Regions from separate parts of the Pseudarthrobacter sp. lyk4-40-TYG-27 genome, predicted to be linked through region 4. Evidence: riboswitches for the same ligand, from Rfam matches in the RefSeq annotation. Region 4 holds a riboswitch; each other region holds the start of a gene.
What was found. A riboswitch is a leader RNA that binds a small molecule or an ion and turns the genes downstream of it on or off. The one in region 4 is predicted to bind thiamine pyrophosphate.

Region 1 (4,205 bases), on a different contig from region 4:
GGTCCAGAACGTGCTGCCGTCCATGGAAGCTGCTTTCGTGGACATCGGACGCGGCCGCAACGCCGTGCTCTACGCCGGCGAGGTCAACTGGGAAGCCGTCAACCTCGAGGGCAAGCAGCGCCGGATCGAAAACGCCCTGAAGTCCGGCGACACTGTCCTGGTCCAGGTGACCAAGGACCCAGTGGGCCACAAGGGCGCCCGCCTCACCAGCCAGATCTCCTTGCCCGGACGCTACCTGGTGTACGTGCCCGGCGGCTCCATGACCGGCATTTCCCGCAAACTGCCGGACGTCGAACGCAACCGCCTCAAGCGCATCCTCAAGGACCGCCTCCCCGAACACGCCGGTGTCATCGTCCGCACCGCCGCAGAGGGCGCCTCCGAAGAGGAACTCACGCACGACATCAACCGGCTGCGCGCACAATGGGAAGGCATCGAAAGCCAGTCCACCTCCACCAAGGTCCTCGCCCCCGAACTGCTGTACGGCGAACCTGACCTGACCATCAAGGTGGTCCGCGACGTCTTCAACGAGGACTTCTCCAAGCTGATCGTCTCCGGCGAGGAAGCCTGGGACACCATCGAGGCCTACGTCACCTACGTCGCCCCGGACCTGGTGGGCCGCCTCGAGAAATGGACCAAGGACCAGGACATCTTCTCCGCCTGGCGGATCGATGAGCAGATCCACAAGGCACTCGAGCGCAAGGTGTTCCTGCCCTCCGGCGGATCCCTGGTCATCGACCGGACCGAAGCCATGACCGTGGTGGACGTCAACACCGGCAAGTTCACCGGCAGCGGCGGCAACCTCGAGGAAACCGTCACCAAGAACAACCTCGAAGCTGCCGAGGAAGTGGTGCGCCAGCTGAGGCTGCGCGATATTGGCGGCATCATCGTGATCGACTTCATCGACATGGTGCTCGAATCCAACCGGGACCTGGTCCTGCGCCGCCTCGTCGAGTGCCTGGGCCGCGACCGGACCAAGCACCAGGTTGCCGAGGTCACGTCCCTGGGCCTGGTCCAGATGACCCGCAAGCGCATGGGCACGGGCCTGCTGGAAGTCTTCGGCGAGCAATGCGAGGCGTGTGCCGGACGCGGCGTCGTGACCCACGACGATCCCGTGGAGCACCGCCGCGCCAACATCGTGGCGGCCGAACACCACGTCCAGCGCGCCGACAACCGTCCCGAAGCCCGCGGGGAGGCCCACCGCCCCGACGGACAGCGGACCGATGCCGGCCAGCCCGGTGCACGCCCCGAGCGGAAACGCCGCCGTGGACGCGGCGGCCAGCAGGCCGAGGCAGTACCGGCGCCGGCAGTGCACGTGCACACTGTGCAGCCGGATCCCAGTGACGCCGAGCGGCACGCCAAGGCTGAAGCCACCCGGCTCGCGTTGGCCAACATCGCCGCGGCGGCCCACGCGGCGCACCTCCACGACGACGAGCTGGCAGCTGCCCGGCACGCGCCGGCAGAGCAGGCTACGGCCCCGCAAGCACCGGTCCAGCCTGCACCGGCAGCTGACGGGGAAAAGCACGACGCCGATACGCACGGGCGTCCCGCGGCGGTCCTGACGTTCGGCGGCGAGAAAGTCCCGCTTCCGTTCGTGGAGCACGCGGAGGATCAGCAGCCCAAGCCCGCCCTGACGCTGGACCGGCTCGCGGAAGCATTCGCGCACCTCGGCCAGCCGGTTTCCGCCGTCGAGGACGCTCCAAAAAATCCTGCAGCGGCTGAACCGGCACCGGAACAGGCCGCACAGGAGCCCCGGCCGCAGGGCGGCGAAGCCCCTTCGCGGGCCGCGGAAGCACCGGCTGAAAAGGACTACTCCGACCACACGCTGGAGCAGACAAGGCAGCGCAGGCCGCGCCGCCACCGGGCCGCCAGCCGAGCCCAGGGCGCCGCGAACGAAACCGCCGTCCAGCACCATGAGAACGTCCAAGCCGCAACTACCGGGCACTCACACGCAGCCAAGGCCCCCGAGCCCGCGAACCAGCAGCCTGCTGATAGCGGCAAGCGTTCCGAGGAACCCATCATCCTCGGCGTGGGCGTCCCGGCTTCGGAGCTCTAAATTCCGGCAAGCCACGGCGTCGAAAGGTGAAGTCCCCGTCTCGTGGACCATTCCCCCCGAAAGTACAGGGGGAACAGTCCACGGGGCGGGGACTTCCTGCATCTGGCCGCTGTCACCTTTAGCCGGGCACCGCGCCACCGGCTAGGCTGGGAAACCGACACGGGGTGCCGCGCAGAAGGCCGGCTGAGATCCACACCCGTTGAACCTGTCCGGCTAGTACCGGCGAAGGGATGTCTGTTGTCTTCGACCCTCTCCATGCCCCTGCCAAGTGCCTCCACTGACGCCTCCGGCACCCCTGCGGGCCGCGACATCCCACGGGTCCTCTCCATTGCGGGCTCGGATCCATCCGGCGGAGCAGGAGTCCAAGCGGACCTGAAGAGCATTGCAGCGCACGGCGGATATGGCATGGCCGCCATCACGGCACTGACGGCGCAAAATACCCGTGGCGTTGTGGCCGTCCACGTCCCGCCTGCTGCGTTCCTGGCGCAGCAGCTCGATGCCGTCAGCGACGACATCACCATCGACGCCGTCAAGATCGGCATGCTCGGCGACGAAGCGGTGATCCGCACGGTCCAGCAATGGCTCGACAAGGTGCGTCCCGCCGTCGTAGTCCTGGACCCGGTGATGGTGGCCACCAGCGGCGACCGCCTGCTGAAGGAAACCGCCGAAGCCGCCCTCCGCGACCTGCTCCCGCTTGCCCACCTCATCACCCCCAACCTGCCCGAACTGGCCATGCTGGTGGGCGAAGAGCCAGCGGGGGACTGGGAAGGTGCGCTGGACCAGGGCAGGCGCCTGGCGGATGCCACCGGCGCCACCGTCCTGGTAAAAGGCGGACACCTGTCAGGCGAAGGCTGCCCGGACGCCCTGGTGAACACCGCCGGTGTGCTGGCCCGGGACGTGGTGGAAGTGCCCGGCCCCCGCGTCAACACCCGCAACAGCCACGGGACGGGTTGTTCGCTGTCCTCTGCCATGGCCACGGTCCAGGCCCGGTTGGGCGACTGGGAAGGGGCGCTGCGGACGGTCAAGCCCTGGCTGGCCGGAGCGCTTGAGGATTCCGGCAGGCTGGAGGTCGGCCACGGGAACGGGCCCGTGCACCACTTCCACCATGTGCGGCCCCACCTGCCGGAAGGCGGCTTCGCGGCCAGGCTCTGGGCCGAAGCCCGGCAGGACCTGGCGGATATTTACGCCCTGGACTTCATCCAAGGCCTGGTCTCCGGCGAACTGGCGGAAAAGGACTTTGCCTACTATCTGGCCCAGGACGCCCAATACCTCAACGGCTACTCCCGGGTCCTGGCCCGTGCCAGTGCCCTGGCCCCCTCCGAAGAGGAGCAGCTGTTCTGGGCAGGCTCGGCCCGGCAGTGCCTGGAGGTTGAATCGGAACTGCACCGCTCATGGCTCAGCACCCGGCCCGGGCAGACGGGCCTGGGACCCGTCACCAAGTCCTACGTCGACCACCTCACAGCCGTCTCGGCGTCGGGCAGCTATGCCGTCCTTGCCGCCGCCGTCCTGCCCTGCTTCTGGCTCTACGCCGAGGTTGGCAGGACACTGCACGCCCGGTTCCTCGCGGCGGGCGAACCGGACGGGCACGCCTACGCCGCGTGGCTCCGCACCTATGCCGACGAGGGCTTCGCCGAGGCCACCCGGCAGGCCATCGCCATGGTGGATGCGGCCGGACGGAAGGCCTCCGACCATGAACAGGCCGCCATGGTCACGGCGTTCAAGCAGTCCTGCCGGCTCGAAGTGGAATTCTTCGACGCGCCGCGCATTCACTCCTGACGCCCAACGGCGGCGCCCCGGCTACAATGGATACGCACGGTTGCGGCGCTGCATGCCATGCTGTGGTTACTATCACAGCCGGCCCTCCGGAACCAGCCTCATTTGCGGCTGGAGACGGATTTAGCGTATTCTGGATCTTCGGTGCTTACGCCAACACTTGGGTTATGACCCCACGGCGTTGAGGCACAGCGAGAAACCAGGCTTTTATTGAGTCGGTTCCGCACGCAAATTTTGTTATAAACGTCGAGAGAAGTGAGTTCCCAAGTGGTGTACGCGATTGTCCGCGCAGGCGGCCGCCAAGAGAAGGTTTCCGTTGGAGACTTCGTTACCCTGAACCGCGTCGCCGGTGGAGCCGGCAGCACCATTGAGCTGCCCG
Region 2 (4,205 bases), 340 kb from region 4:
GAACTGGTCGCGCCAGCGGAATTCGAACCGGGCCTTGGACAAAGCATCGTCCCGCTCGCGCGCCCCCGGGTGGCCCTTGGCCAGGTCCGCTGCATGGGCCGCAATCTTGTACGTGATGACGCCGGTCTTCACGTCGTCTTTGTTGGGCAGGCCCAGGTGTTCCTTGGGCGTGACGTAGCAGAGCATGGCGGTGCCGTACCGTGCGATTTCGGTGGCCCCGATTGCCGAGGTGATGTGGTCGTAGCCGGGCGCGACATCGGTCACCAGCGGACCGAGTGTGTAGAACGGCGCACCCTTGCACAGCTCCTGCTGCCGCTCCACGTTTTCCCGGACCAGGTGGAACGGCACGTGCCCGGGGCCTTCGACCATCACCTGGACGTCGTACTCCCACGCGCGCTGCGTCAGCTCGGCCAGCGTATCCAGTTCAGCGAACTGCGCCGCGTCGTTGGCGTCCGCCGTGGAACCGGGCCGCAACCCGTCCCCCAGGGAGAACGCGACGTCGTACTTCGCGAAGATTTCGCAAAGTTCGTCAAAATGCGTGTACAGGAAGTTCTCCTGGTGGTGGGCCAGGCACCAGCCGGCCATAATGGAACCACCGCGCGAGACGATGCCCGTCACCCGGTTGGCGGTGAGCGGGACATACCGCAGCAGGACACCGGCGTGGATGGTCATGTAGTCCACACCTTGCTCGCACTGCTCAATGACGGTGTCCCGGAAGATTTCCCAGGTCAGCGCGTTGGCTTCGCCGTTGACCTTTTCCAGTGCCTGGTAGATCGGAACCGTTCCGATCGGGACAGGGGAGTTGCGGATGATCCATTCCCTGGTGGTGTGGATGTCGTCCCCCGTGGACAGGTCCATCACCGTGTCGGCACCCCATTGGGTGGCCCACTGCAGCTTGTCCACCTCTTCGGCGATGGAGCTCGTCACGGCAGAATTACCGATGTTGGCGTTGATTTTCACCAGGAACGCCTTGCCGATGATCATGGGCTCGGACTCAGGGTGGTTGATGTTGTTCGGGATGATGGCCCGACCGGCGGCTACCTCGCTCCTGACCAGTTCCACGTCGCAGTTTTCCCGCAGCGCCACGAAACGCATTTCCTGCGTGATGGTGCCCTGCCGGGCGTAGTGCATCTGGGTCACCGTATGGCCGTCGACGGCGCGGCGGGGCACCGGCCGGGCGCCCTTCCACTCCGCGGAGGCAGCGCCCCGGCGCACGGCCGAGCGGCCGTCGTCGAGCAGGTTGCGTTCCCTGCCGGTGTAGGCCTCGGTGTCCCCGCGCGCCACGATCCATTCGGCACGGAAGGGCTCCAGGCCGCGGACGGGGTCGCTTCCCGGTCCGGCCGTCCGGTAGGTCCGGAAAGGTGCGTTCGGCTGCCCGTTGGGTGATGGCTCCAGCGCGATCTCGGTGACCGGGACCCGGATGCCGGAACCGGCGTCGTCGATGTAAGCCAGTGAATGCGACTTCAGCGACTGCGTCACCCGCACTTGGGATTCGCCACTGGATCCGGTGCCGGGACCGTTGGCCGCATCGGAACCGGACGGCACCAGGGCAGGGTTCAACTGGGTGTTTTGTGTACTCAAGGGAATACTCACTTCCTTCGCCGGCATTACCCGGACAGGTTCAACGGTCGCAGGCTGCGGCAGCCCGATCTCAGCCCCTGCAGGGGCACCCGTGTGGTCAGCAACGAAGCTACCACAGCCCTTCGGAAGCCCGTTGTAACAATCGATGATGCTAGCCTGACCGGGCAACGAAAGGATGCCCGGATGGCAGGAATAATTCACTTTCGCGGACCCGTCCTGGCTGCACCGGACAGCCTGCGGCAGGGACTCTGGTCCGTGGGCGGCAAGCTCACGTTCCGCCGGCCCGCACAGCCACCCGACCGGGTACTCGACGGCTGGGTATTGCCGGGCTTCGTGGACGCCCATTGCCATATCGGGCTGGGGCCGGCCGGTCCGGTGGAGGCCGCCGTAGCGCAGGAACAGGCGCTTGCGGACCTCAACGCCGGAACCCTCCTGGTCCGTGATGCGGGTTCGCCCGCCGATACGCGCTGGATGCAGGGCGGCACGGACTTCCCGGTGTTGATCCGCGCCGGCCGGCACATTGCCCGGACCCGGCGCTACCTGCGCGGTTTCGCCCACGAGGTCGAACCCGAGGACCTCGTTGAGGCCGTGCGCAAGCAGGCCCGGGACGGGGACGGCTGGGTCAAACTGGTGGGGGACTGGATCGACCGGGGCGCCGGTGACCTGGCGCCGTCCTTTCCTGCCGCCGTCGTCCGCGACGCGGTCCAGGCTGCACACGACGAAGGTGCCCGGGTGACGGCCCACTGCTTCGCCGAAGACACCCTGGACCAGATGCTCGACGCCGGCATCGACTGCATCGAGCACGCCACCGGGCTGCTGCCACGGCACCTGCCCCGGTTCGCCGGGCAGGGCGTGCCGATCGTGCCCACCCTCATCAACATCGCCACCTTCCCGGACATTGCCGCCCAAGCGGAGCCGAAGTTTCCACGGTACGCAGCCCACATGCGGTCCCTCTGGGAGCGGAGGCTGGAGCGCGTGGCCGAGGCCCACGCAGCGGGGGTGCGCATCTTCGCCGGAACAGACGCCGGCAGCGTCATCGGCCACGGCCGCATCGCGGACGAAATCCTCGCCCTGCACGGTGCGGGCCTGCCGATGACTGCAGCGCTGGATGCAGCGTGCTGGGCAGCCCGCCGCTGGCTCGGAGCGGACGGCCTGGAAGAAGGCGCACGCGCCGATGTGATCGTCTGTCGTGAGGATCCACGGGCGGTCCCGGAGACCATCGGCAGGCTGGAACACGTCGTGCTGGGCGGCCGCATTATCCGTTGACCCAACGTGGCGCCCGGGACTTGGAATAAATTGAAGCTTCAAGTAATTTTAAGAAGTGACAGGCCGCCATCGGGACGGCCGCCAATCCAAGGAGCCTCCAATGACCGCATCAGCCAACAGCCAGGACCTGCTTCCTGCCGACCTCGCCATGGGCACGGTGATGCTCAAAGTGGGGGACATGAAGGTCATGACCGACTACTACCAGCGCGCACTCGGCCTGGAGGTGGTGGCCGAGCAGGACGGCGGACTGTACCTGGGCCGCCTTGGCCGCCCCCTGGTCCACCTGGCTCCGGCCCCCGGGCTGAACCTGCCCGGCAGGGGAGAGGCCGGACTCTTCCACACCGCGCTGCTGTTTGAAGACCAGGCCTCCCTTGCCGCCACCATCGCCACCGCGGCCCAATACGAGCCGATGTCCTTCACCGGCAGCGCCGACCACCTGGTCAGCGAAGCCTTCTACTTCACCGATCCGGAAGGCAACGGCATCGAACTGTACTGGGACCGGCCACGCAGCAGTTGGTCCTGGAACGGGACGGACGTGGTGATGGACAGCCTCGCCCTGCCCCCGCAGCGCTACCTGGAGCAGCACCTCACCGAGGAATCGCTTGAGGGCCAGCGCGTGACGGCCGCAGGCGTGGGGCACGTCCACCTCCAGGTGGGAGACGTCCAGACGGCGCGCGACTTCTACGTGGGCACCCTCGGTTTCGAAAAGACGGCGGGCTGGCACGGGCAGGCGTTGTTCGTTTCCGCCGGGCGGTACCACCACCACATGGCGATGAACGTCTGGAACAGCCGCGGGGCCGGCCCCCGCAAGGACACCCTTGGGCTGGGCGAAGTCCTCATCGAAGTTCCTTCAGGGGACGACGTCGGCGCCTTGGCTGACCGCCTCAAGGTCGCCGGAGTGACCGCGCACCACACCGGCGCCGAACTCCGGTTCGAGGATCCGTGGCGCAACCGGCTGCGGGTGGCCGTCCGCTGAGCTGCGCTGCCGGCGGAGGCCGGCCAGCGCCGAGAACTGTCCTGTGCGGCCCGGCCCGGCGCGTGCCCCTGCCGGTCCCCAGCTACTAGGCTGATTCAGTACGGCCGGGACGCGGGCAGCGCCCGGCGCGCAGTTCCGCCAACGGAAGAAGGGCAAACAGCCATGGGCTTCACCGAGATCTTTGTTGCCACCCATGACGCCGCGCTCAAACGCGCCGGCCTCCTTGATGCAGGGAGCGCGCCCGCGGCGAACGTCGGTCCTGGCAGCCAGGCCGTGCGGATCGAGGGAGTCAGCGACTTCGAAATCGAACAGCTCGGCGACGTCGCCGGGACTGCTGTCCACGCCGGTGGTGCCGACTATGAGCTGACCATGGTGGATGTCG
Region 3 (4,205 bases), on a different contig from region 4:
GCCGGCATTGAGCTGGGGACCCCGCTGGCCTACGCACTGGTGATCGGCGGGGTGCTGACCAGCCTGCTGACGCTGCTGGCCATTGCCCGCGTATGGAACCGGGCGTTCTGGCGGAAGCCGGAGGACGCCGAACATCCGGACCCCGTGCTGCTGGCCGGCCCCTCGGGGCGCGCCGCCGGTCCGGGCGCCAAACTCAACACGGTCACGCTCCTGCCGCGCACCATGGTGGGATCAACCCTTGGCCTGGTGGTGCTCGGCGTCGCGCTCACCGTGTTCGCCGGGCCGCTGTTCGGGCTCTCCGACCATGCTGCGCGGGACATGCTGGACCGGGCCCCCTACATCCAGTCGGTCCTCGGCAGCAATACCGCCGTTCCGGCCACCGTGACGGGAGGAGGACGATGAGCCGCAAACGGATTTCGCTGCGGCAGGAGCTTCCCCTCCTGGTGTGGCTGGTGATCGTGTGGGGTGCCCTGTGGCAGGACTTCAGCCCCGGGAACCTGCTCTTCGGTGCCCTGCTGGCGGTAGGCGTTGCCAGGCTGTTCTACCTTCCGCCGGTGGAACTCAGCGGCCGGTTCAACATCCTGTACGCCGTGCCCTTCGCCTTTGCCTTCCTGGCGAAAGTGGTGGTTGCCAGCGGCCAGGTCCTGTACCTGGCCACCGTCCGCGGACCCAAGGTGACCAACGCCGTCGTCGCGGTGAAGCTCCGGAGCCACCAGGACCTGATCGTCACCGCCACCGGGCACGTGATCTCCCTGATTCCCGGCTCCCTGGTGGTGGAGGTGGACCGCCCGGCCTCCACCCTGTACCTGCACGCACTCAACATCACCTCCAAGCAGGACATCGAGGGCCTGCGGAACGAGGTCCGGTCCATCGAAGCGGGCCTGATCCGCATCATGGGGTCCGCCGAAGAACTCGAAGCCGTCCGAATGGAGGCGTCCGCATGATGCCTGTTGTCCTGGCGGTCACGGCCGTCATCTTCTCCCTCGCCGCGGGCGGGGCCATCATCAGGATTGCCCGCGGCCCTTCGCTGCTGGACCGGGTGCTTGCGGCCGATGTCCTGCTCGCCATCCTGGGCGGGGCCCTGTGCGTGGACATGGCCGTGAACCGGCACCTGAACAACCTGATGCTGGTGGTGGCCATCTCCATCATTGGGTTCATCGGGTCGGTCACGGTGGCCCGGTTCGTCGCCGACCGGAGGGTGAACCCCCATGAATCCTGACTTTTCCGGCGCGGACGCGTGGATCGACCTTGCCTCCGCGGTGTTCATGGTGGCGGGTGCGCTCCTGTCCCTGGGCGCCGCCATCGGGCTGCTCCGCTTCCCGGACCTGATGAGCCGCATGCACGCCGCCACCAAGCCGCAGGTCCTGGGCCTGTTCCTGCTGCTGGCAGCCATAGGGCTGCAGATGCGCAGCTGGTGGGTTTGGCCGGTCCTGGTGGTGGCCTGGATCTTCCAGCTGCTCACGGTGCCGGTGTCCGCGCACATGGTGGGCCGGGCCGGCTACCGCACCAAGCACCTGCACCGGGAGCTGCTCGCCGCCGATGAGCTCGAGGCCGTAGTGCAAAAAGCCGCCGCCGAGGCTGCCCTGACGGACAACCGCGACGACGGCGAAAACCGCCAGTAGCTAGACGATGTCCTGCGTCTTGGCGAAGCGGGTGATGGCGCGCTGGGTGCCCCGGTTGGCCAGGACCTGGATGATGGCGCTGACGGACGCGGAGATCAGTGCGAAAGTCAAGGCCGACCGCAGGCTGGTGGGCACGTCCTCGCCCTTGCCGCTGGGCGGCTTCTGCCCGGTGGTCTTTTCCCAGATGGTGTTGACGAGCTTGGTGCCGACCAGGCCTGCGCCCAGGCTCACCGCGGTACCGAGCAGCTTGATGAAAAGGTTCATTCCTAGTACTCCTTGCGGGCGGAAAACGGACTGCCTACAGCCTAGCCGTACACCCGGACCGGTCCGGGCAAGGGCATGGCCGGCATCCTCTCGGGCCCGCTGACGGCGGTCCGCGGTCACATCCGGCTCAACAGCCGGCATGGCCGCCGCCCGCCCCCGCCAGGTGTAAACTTGACCACGCCCAAACCGGGCAGTATTTACACGCGAACATCAACATTCAAAAACGACAGGGGAGCGCCGCCGTCGGACAACCTGGCCATGCCGGGAACCGCAGGTGGGCGCTGAGAGTGCGGGACAGCCGCAGACCCTCGAACCTGATCCGGTTAGTACCGGCGCAAGGGAGTCGAGTTCTCAAAGTGTCCGGCCGGACCGGCAACGGTCCGCCAGCCGGAGCCACTTTCCCCTCCTGTTACCCAGGAGGATCACATGAGTACTGCTGCAATCAAGAAGACCACCAGTAAGTCCTGGCGCGTCGTCGACATCGTGGTGGCGGCCTTGGTGGCCATCGCCGGCGGGGTCATTTTCTGGGCCTGGGACCAGGGCGCCGCCGCCCTGTCGGCCCCCATGAACGCCGCCTACCCGCCCTTGACCGGGATCCTGGCCGGCGGCTGGATGATTCCCGGCGTGCTGGGAATGCTCATCATCCGCAAACCCGGAGCCGCCCTGTTCTGCGAAACTGTGGCCGCAACGGGCGAGCTCCTGATGGGTTCCCAATACGGCGCCTCCGTCCTTTTCTCCGGTTTCATCCAGGGGTTGGGCGCGGAAATCATCTTCGCGGTCTTCGTCTACCGCAAGTTCAACCTGCCCGTCTCCCTCGTGGCGGGGGCGGCCGCGGGCTTCTTCTGCGGCCTGAATGACTCATTCGCACCGTGGGGCTGGAACATTGCCTACTCCGGGGCGGACAAGCTCGCCTACATCGTCCTGACCACGGTGTCCGGCGCCGTGCTGGCGGGCGCGTTGTCCTGGCTCGCCACCCGCGGCCTGGCCCGCACCGGGGTGCTGAGTTCCTTCGCGTCCCGCAAGGCTGCAACGGAGCCAGTTTTCTCCTGATGGCACCTTCCCAGGACGCCGCAGGAGGCGTGCGCCCTGCCGCCGTCACGGCCCGCGGCTGGGGCTGGCGGCATGCCGGTAGGGCCAAACCTGCCGTCCACGCCCTCGACCTGGATATCCGCCCCGGCGAGCGGGTACTCCTGCTCGGTCCCTCGGGTGCCGGGAAGTCGACGCTCCTGCATGCCCTCGCCGGGGTCCTGGGCGACATCAACGACGACGGCGAGGCCGGCGATGCGGACGAGTCCGGTTCGTTGCTGGTTGACGGCGCCCCTCCCCGCGAGCGTCGCGGCCGCTCCGGCCTGATGCAGCAGGACCCGGAGACGCAGGTGGTCCTCTCCCGGGTGGGGGACGACGTCGCCTTCGGCGCCGAGAACCTTGCCGTGCCCCGCGACGCCATCTGGGCGCGCGTGCACGAGGCGCTTGCCGACGTCGGACTGTCCCACCTCCCGCTGGACCACCCGACGTCGGCCCTCTCCGGCGGTCAGAAACAGCGCCTGGCGCTGGCGGGCATCCTTGCGATGCGTCCCGGGCTGATCCTGCTGGACGAGCCCACCGCCAACCTCGACCCGGACGGCGTCCTGGAGGTCCGGGACGCCGTGGCACGCTGCCTCGACAAGACCGGGGCCACTTTGGTGGTGGTGGAGCACCGGGTTTCCGTCTGGAAGGACCTGGTGGACCGGATCGTGGTCCTGCAGCCGGGCTCCGCCTCGGATCCCGCCGTGCTCCTGGACGGACCTCCGGACCGGGTGCTCGGCGAGGCCCGGGCCATGCTGACGGCGGCCGGAGTCTGGGTGCCGGGGTATGTGCCGGCCACCCGCCGCCAGTCCGGCATCCCCGCCGCCGTAACCGGCAACCTCCTGCTTGCAGCCGAAGACCTGGCGGTCTCCCGCGAGCGTCCCCGCCGCAAAGGCTTCCGCAAGATTCCGCCGGTTCCTGTCCAGGAGGGTGTTGCCGCGCAGGTCCGGGCCGGCCAGGCGCTGGCCGTCACCGGCCCGAACGGCGCCGGAAAATCAACGTTCGCACTGACCCTTGCCGGGCTCCTTGAACCGGTGTCCGGAAAGGTGTCGGCCGCCGTGGACCTTAGCCGCGGTGCCGGGATCGACCCCTACGCGTGGAAGGCAGAGCAGTTGATCTCACGGGTGGGCACCGTGTTCCAGGAACCGGAGCACCAGTTCGTGACGGGCAAGGTGTTGGACGAGCTGCTGTTCGGGCCGCGGCACCTGGGCCACGGCGAGGACCGGGTGGAGGAGCTGCTGGAGCGGCTGCGGC
Region 4 (4,205 bases):
CGTAGGCGGCGCCGATGGCGGACTGGATGCCGTCGTCCGGGACCGTCCCGTCAAACGCCGTATAGGACGCGCCCCGGAACAGCATCCCGGCCGAATGCATGATGGCCAGCTGGCGGGGATCGGTGGGGTCAAGCGACCGCAGGTACTCGCCGTAGCTGACTTCGCCGTCCCACGGCCTGCCAAGCACTTCGGTCTGCAGCCGGAAATGCCTCAGCGACCGCTCATCGGGGGCCGGCATGGTGCGCAGGATGCCCACCTTGCCTTCCAGCATGAGCTGGGCGGCCGCCATCCCCGTCATCAGCGAAATCTGCGCGTTCCAGTCCTCCACGGGAAGCTGCGGGGCGGCGTCGATCCGGTAGCCGCCGTCGGGCAGCTGAACGATCTCCTGCTCCGGCATGTTGAGGCTGGCGCCCCCGCGCTCCCGCTCAAGCGCCACCCGTTTCAGCCCCACTTCCCGGAGCAGTTGCAGCACCGGGGGAGCGGTGCCGGCGTCGAGGGCTGCTTGTGCACCTCTGTAACTGAGCTTGTCGCGGCTGCGGATCCGCGCCCGCCTGACGCCCACGGACATCACTGCTGCGTCGGCGTCGAGCGTGAATTCCCAGACGAAAGCCGGACACTCCTGGCCCGGCAGCAGGCTCCCGGCCCCTTCGCTGATGACCTCCGGGTGCAGCGGGATCCGGCCGTCGGGAGCGTAGAACGTCTGCCCGCGGCGCCTGGTTTCAGCATCCAGCGGACCACCCGGCGCAACAAATGCAGGAACATCGGCGATCGCGTACAGCACCCGGTAGCCGCCCCCGTCCGGCTCGATGAACACGGCTTGGTCCAGATCCGTGGACGAGGCGGGGTCGATGGTCACGAATGCGACGGCGGTCAGGTCATAGGACGGCAGCTTCAGGGCCGCCACGGCGGCGCGGGCGTCGTCCACTGCCGCGGCCGGGTAAGGCCCCGGCAGTTCGAGTTCGGTCCGCAACGCGCCCAGTGCCTCTTCCAAGGCGTTCCGGTGGTCGCGGACATTGGGAGCCAACCGATGATGTGACACAAAAGTCAGCGTAACTCCAAGTCCTGGGTTTACGCAGGCCCGGGGCCGGCAGCGTCCAGCGCGTCGAGCAGGGAGGCCGCAGCGGCCGCGGGATCCGACGCCTCCGTGATGGCACGCACCACCACGATCCGCCGTGCTCCTGCCTCCGCCACCTGGTGCACGTTTCCGTGGTCGATGCCCCCGATGGCAAACCACGGCACCGGGTTGGGTACTTCCGCGGCAGCCTTGGCGGCGTACTTCACCAGGTCCAGCCCGACGGCGGTCCGGCCGGGTTTGGTGGGCGTGGCCCAGACAGGCCCCACGCAGAAGTAGTCCAGGTGGGAAGGCCCGGCAGCGGCGGAGAGGGCGGCATCCACCTGCTCCGGGCTGTGGCTGGACAGCCCGATGGCCGCATTGCCGTTGACCAGCGTCCGGGCCGCAGCCAACGGGAGGTCCTTTTGGCCGATGTGGAACACCGGTGCGCCGGACAGCACCGCGATGTCGGCCCGGTCGTTAACGGCCCACAGCCGCCCGTGGCGAACCGCGGCCTCCTTCAAGACCGCCAGCAGGTCCAGTTCTTCGGCCGCCTCGATGCTCTTGTCGCGCAACTGGATGATGTCCACGCCCCCGGCGAACGCGGCATCCACGAACCGGGCAAAGTCGCCGCGGTCCCGGCGCGCATCCGTGCAGAGGTACAGTCGGGCCGCCCCAAGGGCAGGAAAGGAGGAGGGGGACATATTCATGCCTGCCAGCCTAGTTCCTCTAAACTGGGCTGGTACTGCGGGAGCCCGCGGCAGCTGTCACAAAGCGCCGGGCTGAGAGGGCGTCGGAGCCGACCGCTTGACCTGATCCGGCTAATACCGGCGTAGGGAAGGAACCACACCATGACCAGCACCAGGAACTGCCTGCCCGGACCTGGCGATGACGCCATCCGGGCCGACGTCGCCGTCATCGGCGCCGGAGTGGTGGGACACGGAATCGCCTGGGAGATCCAGCGCTCCGGCCGGTCCGTTGCGCTCATCGATGACGCGCCCGGCGCCGGCGCCAGTTGGGCCGCTGCCGGCATGCTGGCCCCCGTCAGCGAGCTGCACTACCAGGAAGAGGACCTCCTGGAGCTCATGCTCGACGCATCATCCCGCTGGCCCGGCTTCGCTGCCGGCGTCGCCGCAGCAGCCGGAGCCGGGACCGGCTACCTGATGACACCCACCCTCGCTGTCGGTGTCGACGCTGCCGACCGGCGGGCGCTGATGGACCTGCGCGCAGTGCAGCAGGCCAGCGGCCTGGAGGTGGCACCGTTGACCGTGCGTGAAGCCCGCAGCCGCGAACCCCTGCTGAGCCCGGGGATCTCCTGTGCGCTGGACACCCCGGCCGACCACCAGGTGGACCCGAGGAGGCTGATAGCGTCCGTGCGCCTGGCGCTCGCCGCAACGGTACGGGAAACCCCGACGGTGGCGGTTGCCGGTGCAACGGAAGGTTTTGCCGTCCCGGAGCGGGCGGCCGGACTGCTGTGGAAGGACGGGACGGTGGCCGGCGTCCGCCTTGGGAGCGGCAGCACAGTCCTGGCGGGGGAAACTGTCGTGGCCAACGGCCTGCACGCGGCGTCCCTTGACGGCTTGCCCCACGGCCTTGACCTGCCGCTGCGGCCGGTGCACGGGGACATCCTCCGGCTTTCCGTGCCGCAGCACCTCCGCCCGTTGGTGACAGCCACGGTGCGCGGGCTGGTCCACGGGATCCCGGTGTACATCGTGCCCCGGGAGGATGGCACGGTAGTCATCGGCGCCTCCCAACGGGAGGACGCCCTCTCCGACGCCGTGAGCGCCGGGAGCGTCTACCAGCTGCTCCGGGACGCCCAGGCGCTGGTGCCCGCCGTCGCCGAACTTGAACTCCTGGAATGCACCGCCCGGGCGCGCCCCGGAACCCCCGACAATGCACCCTTGCTGGGCCGGGTTGCGGCGTCCTTCGGATCCGGGGGCCCAGCCGACGGGCACGTGCCGGGGCTGGTCATCGCGACCGGTTTCTTCCGGCACGGGGTGCTGCTCACGCCCGCCGCCGCCGCGATCTGCACGGCACTCCTGGACGGGGCCGCCGATCCCCGCTGGGCACCGTTCAGCCCGGACCGTTTTTCCGGGTCGGCCGTGGCCGTCCCCAGCCCCCATCTGAAGGAGACAGCGTGAACATCACCCTCAACGGAAACCCGCACACCGTGGCGGACGGCGCCTCCATCACCACGCTCGTCAGCCAGGTCACCGGGCGGCCGCTGGCCCCCAACGGCCAGGCGACGGACGGCAGGAAACTGGGCGTCGCCGTCGCCCACAACGCCCAGGTGGTGCCGCGCAGTCAATGGTTCGGTACCGCGCTCGCCGACGGCGACGACATCGAACTCGTCACTGCAGTCCAAGGAGGCTGACCCCATGACCGAAACCGGCACCATCAACACCGCAAGCCAAGCCGCAGATGACACCCTGGTGATCGACGGCGTCGCCCTCGGATCCCGGCTCATCATGGGCACCGGCGGTGCACCCAGCCTGGACGGCCTGGGCGCTGCGCTCCTGGCCTCCGGCACGGCACTGACCACGGTGGCCATGCGGCGGTACTCAACCGCGGAAACCGGCTCTCTGTTCCAGTTGCTGGTGGACCACGGGATCAAAGTCCTGCCCAACACCGCTGGCTGCTTCACGGCCCGGGACGCTGTCCTCACCGCGGAACTGGCCCGGGAGGCCCTCGAAACCGACTGGGTGAAGCTGGAAGTCATCGCCGACGAGCAGACCCTGCTGCCGGACGCCGTGGAACTCGTTGACGCCACCGAGCAGCTGGTCAACCGCGGCTTCAAGGTCTTTGCCTACACCAACGACGATCCCGTGCTGGCGCTGCGGCTGGAAAATCTTGGTGCCACCGCCGTGATGCCGCTCGGCGCACCGATCGGCACCGGACTGGGCATCCTGAACCCGCACAACATCGAACTCATCGTCTCCCGGGCCTCGGTTCCCGTGGTCCTGGACGCGGGCATCGGTACGGCCTCCGACGCCGCCCTGGCCATGGAACTGGGCTGCGACGCCGTCCTGCTGGCCACAGCCGTGACGCGGGCGCAGAACCCGGCGCTGATGGGCGAAGCGTTCAAGCACGCCGTGGTTTCCGGACGGTTGGCGAGGGCAGCCGGACGCATCCCGCGCCGGGAACACGCCCTGGC

Region 1: it holds a riboswitch for thiamine pyrophosphate, as region 4 does, so the genes downstream of both, thiD (bifunctional hydroxymethylpyrimidine kinase/phosphomethylpyrimidine kinase) here and thiO (glycine oxidase ThiO) in region 4, are expected to answer to the same signal.
Region 2: it holds a riboswitch for thiamine pyrophosphate, as region 4 does, so the genes downstream of both, thiC (phosphomethylpyrimidine synthase ThiC) here and thiO (glycine oxidase ThiO) in region 4, are expected to answer to the same signal.
Region 3: it holds a riboswitch for thiamine pyrophosphate, as region 4 does, so the genes downstream of both, QRM96_RS16020 (ECF transporter S component) here and thiO (glycine oxidase ThiO) in region 4, are expected to answer to the same signal.

The regions. Positions count from the first base shown of each region.
Region 1 is NZ_JARVSH010000001.1:68,210-72,414, forward strand. Features, by position in the region: gene QRM96_RS00350 (Rne/Rng family ribonuclease) at 1-2,053, shown strand, start outside; TPP riboswitch at 2,204-2,301, shown strand; gene thiD (bifunctional hydroxymethylpyrimidine kinase/phosphomethylpyrimidine kinase) at 2,309-3,829, shown strand; gene rplU (50S ribosomal protein L21) at 4,094-4,205, shown strand, end outside.
Region 2 is NZ_JARVSH010000006.1:115,670-119,874, reverse strand. Features, by position in the region: gene thiC (phosphomethylpyrimidine synthase ThiC) at 1-1,581, opposite strand, end outside; TPP riboswitch at 1,577-1,684, opposite strand; gene QRM96_RS12365 (amidohydrolase family protein) at 1,765-2,847, shown strand; gene QRM96_RS12360 (VOC family protein) at 2,948-3,823, shown strand; gene QRM96_RS12355 (hypothetical protein) at 3,986-4,205, shown strand, end outside.
Region 3 is NZ_JARVSH010000008.1:92,102-96,306, forward strand. Features, by position in the region: gene QRM96_RS15995 (Na+/H+ antiporter subunit D) at 1-402, shown strand, start outside; gene QRM96_RS16000 (Na+/H+ antiporter subunit E) at 399-944, shown strand; gene QRM96_RS16005 (MrpF/PhaF family protein) at 941-1,219, shown strand; gene mnhG (monovalent cation/H(+) antiporter subunit G) at 1,209-1,622, shown strand; gene QRM96_RS16015 (DUF4235 domain-containing protein) at 1,623-1,886, opposite strand; TPP riboswitch at 2,105-2,245, shown strand; gene QRM96_RS16020 (ECF transporter S component) at 2,313-2,936, shown strand; gene QRM96_RS16025 (ABC transporter ATP-binding protein) at 2,936-4,205, shown strand, end outside.
Region 4 is NZ_JARVSH010000006.1:454,241-458,445, reverse strand. Features, by position in the region: gene QRM96_RS13845 (RNB domain-containing ribonuclease) at 1-1,039, opposite strand, end outside; gene thiE (thiamine phosphate synthase) at 1,069-1,761, opposite strand; TPP riboswitch at 1,789-1,907, shown strand; gene thiO (glycine oxidase ThiO) at 1,903-3,192, shown strand; gene thiS (sulfur carrier protein ThiS) at 3,189-3,425, shown strand; gene QRM96_RS13825 (thiazole synthase) at 3,430-4,205, shown strand, end outside.